2 regions of the Nonomuraea sp. NPDC050783 genome follow, and region 2 is predicted to be linked to the other one. Evidence: predicted binding sites of a transcription regulator. Region 2 holds the regulator's gene; the other holds the start of a gene.
What was found. Region 2 encodes HrcA, which represses chaperone genes, less so after heat shock. Its sites were predicted from a motif close to TTGGCACTCTCNNNNNGAGAGTGCCAA; they were not measured.
Positions count from the first base shown of each region.

Region 1: groL (chaperonin GroEL) is a predicted target of HrcA. The motif match lies at 814-840, and genes of this name have one in related genera.

Region 1 is NZ_JBFAHK010000017.1:197,454-199,652, reverse strand. It holds gene AB0H75_RS35875 (MoaD/ThiS family protein) at 1-176, shown strand, start outside; gene AB0H75_RS35870 (cold-shock protein) at 417-617, shown strand; gene groL (chaperonin GroEL) at 952-2,199, shown strand, end outside.
Region 2 is NZ_JBFAHK010000002.1:322,442-324,640, forward strand. It holds gene AB0H75_RS06375 (hypothetical protein) at 1-238, opposite strand, end outside; gene hrcA (heat-inducible transcriptional repressor HrcA) at 625-1,638, shown strand; gene dnaJ (molecular chaperone DnaJ) at 1,650-2,199, shown strand, end outside.

The DNA of each region.
Region 1 (2,199 bases), on a different contig from region 2:
AGCTCGACGCGGACTACCCGGGCATCGGCGCGAGAATTCTGGATGAATCGGGCAAGATTCGGCGTTTCGTCAACGTTTACGTTGGGGAAGAGGACGTCCGTTTCGTCGAAGGTCTCGACACTCCCACCCCACAGGGCGCGCAGATCTCCATCATCCCGGCGGTCGCCGGCGGCTGAGTGCTCCACGGCATGACGGGAGGCGCCCCTAGTGGGCGCCTTCTGCTTTTCCAGAGCTATTCAACCTTGAAGTACCTTCCCTGCGAACAAATGCGCTGTTTGTGGATTGACACTGTTGCCAAACCCCGTGCCACAGGTATGGTCGAGGCGATCGTCTGACTGATTTAGCTATAAGTCAGGCGATTACGGGTCTCGCGGTGGAATGGGCGAGATCTGTAGCCCCAGTAAGAGGAGTCGGAAGTGGCGCAGGGCACCGTCAAGTGGTTCAACGCGGACAAGGGCTACGGCTTCATCGCGGTAGACGGTGGTAAGGATGTATTCGTCCATTACTCAGCGATCCTGATGGACGGGTACCGCTCTCTCGAACAAGGCCAGCGGGTCGAGTTCGAGATCACGCAGGGCCAGAAGGGACCGCAGGCCGAGTCTGTCCGCGCGGTCTGATTCACGTCACTGGTATGCACCGGCGGCTTCGCGCGGCAGCGCAGTCCGTGCGACCCCGCCACCCTCGTATTCGTCGATCGACGGCGGGCCACCCGGTGAGCGGCCCGCCGTCCCGGAGCAGGCGGCTGACCTGGGAGGCCACTCCGTCGGAGGGTCGTTCGCTTGCACTCGGCAGGGTAGAGTGCTAAACAGTTCGTTGGCACTCTGTGTGGCAGAGTGCCAATGACTCGGGATCGAGACGATGGGGTCTGCCGAACGGAGATGCAGGCCCTTGCCGTCGCGGGCGTCGGCTCGGTCCAGGACACGCCACCCTGCATCTGGGAGGTCTAGCCTTATGGCAGCCAAGATGATCGCGTTTGACGAGGACGCCCGGCGCGGTCTCGAGCGCGGGATGAACCAGCTCGCCGACGCCGTCAAGGTGACCTTGGGCCCCAAGGGCCGCAACGTCGTGCTGGAGAAGAAGTGGGGCGCCCCCACGATCACCAACGACGGTGTATCCATCGCCAAGGAGATCGAGCTCGAGGACCCTTGGGAGAAGATCGGCGCCGAGCTGGTCAAGGAAGTCGCCAAGAAGACCGACGACGTCGCTGGTGACGGCACCACCACCGCCACCGTGCTCGCCCAGGCGCTGGTGCGCGAGGGTCTGCGCAACGTCGCCGCCGGCGCCAACCCGATGGCCCTGAAGAAGGGCATCGAGGCCGCCGTCGAGCGCGTCAGCGAGGAGCTCTCCAAGCTGGCCAAGGACGTGGAGACCAAGGAGCAGATCGCCTCCACCGCCTCCATCTCCGCCGCCGACCCCGAGATCGGCTCGCTCATCGCCGAGGCGATGGACAAGGTCGGCAAGGAAGGCGTCATCACCGTCGAGGAGAGCAACACCTTCGGCCTGGAGCTGGAGCTCACCGAGGGTATGCGGTTCGACAAGGGCATGGTGTCGATGTACTTCGTCACCGACTCCGACCGCATGGAGGCCGTCCTCGAGGACCCGTACATCCTGATCGTCAACAGCAAGGTCTCGGCCAACAAGGACCTGCTGCCCCTGCTCGACAAGGTCGTGCAGTCCGGCAAGCCGCTGCTGATCATCGCCGAGGACGTCGAGGGCGAGGCCCTGGCCACCCTGGTGGTCAACAAGATCCGCGGCCTGTTCCGCTCCGTGGCCGTCAAGGCCCCGGGCTTCGGCGACCGCCGCAAGGCCATGCTCAACGACATCGCCATCCTCACCGGTGGCCAGGTCGTCGCCGAGGAGGTCGGTCTCAAGCTGGAGAACGCCACCCTCGACCTGCTGGGCCGCGCGCGCAAGGTCGTCGTCACCAAGGACGAGACCACGATCGTCGACGGTGCCGGTGACGCCGAGCAGATCTCCGGCCGGGTCAACGAGATCCGCGCCGAGATCGAGCGCACCGACTCCGACTACGACCGCGAGAAGCTCCAGGAGCGCCTCGCCAAGCTGGCCGGCGGCGTCGCCGTCATCAAGGCCGGCGCGGCCACCGAGGTCGAGCTGAAGGAGCGCAAGCACCGCATCGAGGACGCCGTCCGCAACGCGAAGGCGGCCGTCGAGGAGGGCATCGTCCCCGGCGGTGGCGTG
Region 2 (2,199 bases):
CGGTGACCGTCTGGGTGCCGGTGGTCTTGGCCAGCTTGGCCTGGCCGGAGCCGCCGGAGATCTGGCAGGTGTAGTTCACCGGGGTGTCGGTGGAGATGTAGACGGCCGGCTTGTCGGCCGGGTCGGCGGCGACCGTGACGCTCTCGCCGGGCGCGAACGTCCTGGTCGGCGCGAGGTCGTTCACGCTGCCGACGATGCCGCCGACGAAGAGCACGACACCGGCGATGCCGCAGAGCACCGCGACGAGCCAGGCCAGGGTGACCCACCAGAGGCTGGGTTTGATGGCTTTGGAATTGATTTGCGGTGGGAAATGAGGCTGTTGGCCGTATTGTCCGTACTGAGGCGGCGGTTCGTACGGCTGCGGCGGCATGCCGTAACCGGGCTGAGGAGGGTGTGAGGGTTGACCGTGGTACGGAACCTGCCCGGGTGGCGGTCCGTACTGCGGGCGCTGAACTTCGTCCGACATGTCCGCAAGTGTGAAGCCTGCCGCTTGTAAGTCGCTAGCAGCAGGATGGGAGCCGGTGTTATCGCACCTTGTGGGCGAGAGCCGTACACTTGGCACTCGGGAACACAGAGTGCTAGGCATCGCGTTCCCCGGTAAGGGCAGAGGCAGGAGGTGAGCACGTGCTCGACGATCGTAAGCTGGCGGTGCTCCGCGCCATTGTCGAAGACTACGTGTCCACCAACGAACCGGTGGGCTCCAAGGCGCTGGCCGAGCGCCACAATCTGAAGGTCTCCCCGGCGACGATCAGGAACGACATGGCCGCGCTGGAGGAGGAGGGCTACATCACCCAGCCCCACACCAGCGCGGGCCGCGTGCCGACCGACAAGGGCTACCGCCTGTTCGTCGACCGGCTCTCGCAGATCAAGCCCCTGTCGAGCGCCGAGCGCAGGGCGATCGAGACGTTCCTGGCCGGCGCCGTCGACCTGGACGACGTCGTCACCCGCACGGTGCGGCTGCTCGCGCAGCTCACCCGGCAGGTGGCCGTCGTCCAATACCCGACACTGACCCGCTCGACGGTCCGGCACGTCGAGCTGGTGCCGCTGAGCGACCGCCGCGTGATGCTGGTGCTGATCACCAACACCGGGCGCGTCGAGCAGCGGGTCATCGAACTCCCCGAGGCGGTGGAGGACACCCGCATCGCGCACCTGCGCGCGGTGCTCAACTCCTGTCTCGACGGCTGCGGTCTGAGCAGCGTCCCCGAGCTGGTCTCCGACCTGCCCGGCCGGCTGCCCGCCGAAGACCGGCCGGTCGCCGCGACGATCCTGTCGGTGCTGCTGGAGACCCTGGTGGAGCGGCACGACGAGAAGATCGTCTTCGCCGGGGCCGCCAACCTCGCCGGCGCCGACTTCTCCGTCGGCCTCCGCGACGTGCTGGAGGCCCTGGAGGAGCAGGTGGTGCTCATGCGGCTGCTCGGCGACACCTCACCCGACACCCCGTCGGCGCTCACCGTGCGAATCGGCTCGGAAAACCCCTACCTGCGGGGCACATCCGTGGTCGCGACCGGATACGGTTCTGGCGACAACCAACTGGCCCGGCTCGGTGTGCTGGGCCCCACCAGGATGGACTATCCCGTGACGATGGGCGCCGTGCGCGCGGTGGCTCGCTACGTCAGCCAGATCCTGGCTGCATCATAAGAGGTCGATAAGTGGCAAACAGTGACTACTACGCCACCCTCGGGGTGCGGCGTGACGCGAGTCAGGACGAGATCAAGAAGGCGTACCGCCGGCTCGCCCGCGAGCTGCACCCCGACGTGAACCCCGATCCTGCCACCCAGGAGCGGTTCAAGGAGATCACGCAGGCCTACGAGGTGCTGTCCGACCCGAACAAGCGCCAGATGTACGACCTGGGCGGCGACCCCTTCGGCGGCGGCGCGGGAGCGGGCGCGGGGGCCGGCGGCTTCGGCGCGGGTTTCCCGTTCAGCGACATCATGGACGCCTTCTTCGGCACGGCCGCCGGCGCCCGGGGCCCCCGCTCGCGGGCCCGCCGCGGCCGCAACGCCACCATCCGGGTCGAGCTCGACCTGCGCGAGACGGCGTTCGGCACCACCCGCGAGCTGGTCGTCGACACCGCGGTGCTGTGCGAGGTCTGCCACGGCGCCGGCGCCGCGCCGGGCACCCACCCCGACACCTGCGACATGTGCAACGGGCGCGGCGAGATCTCCCAGGTCACCCGCTCGTTCCTGGGCCAGGTCATGA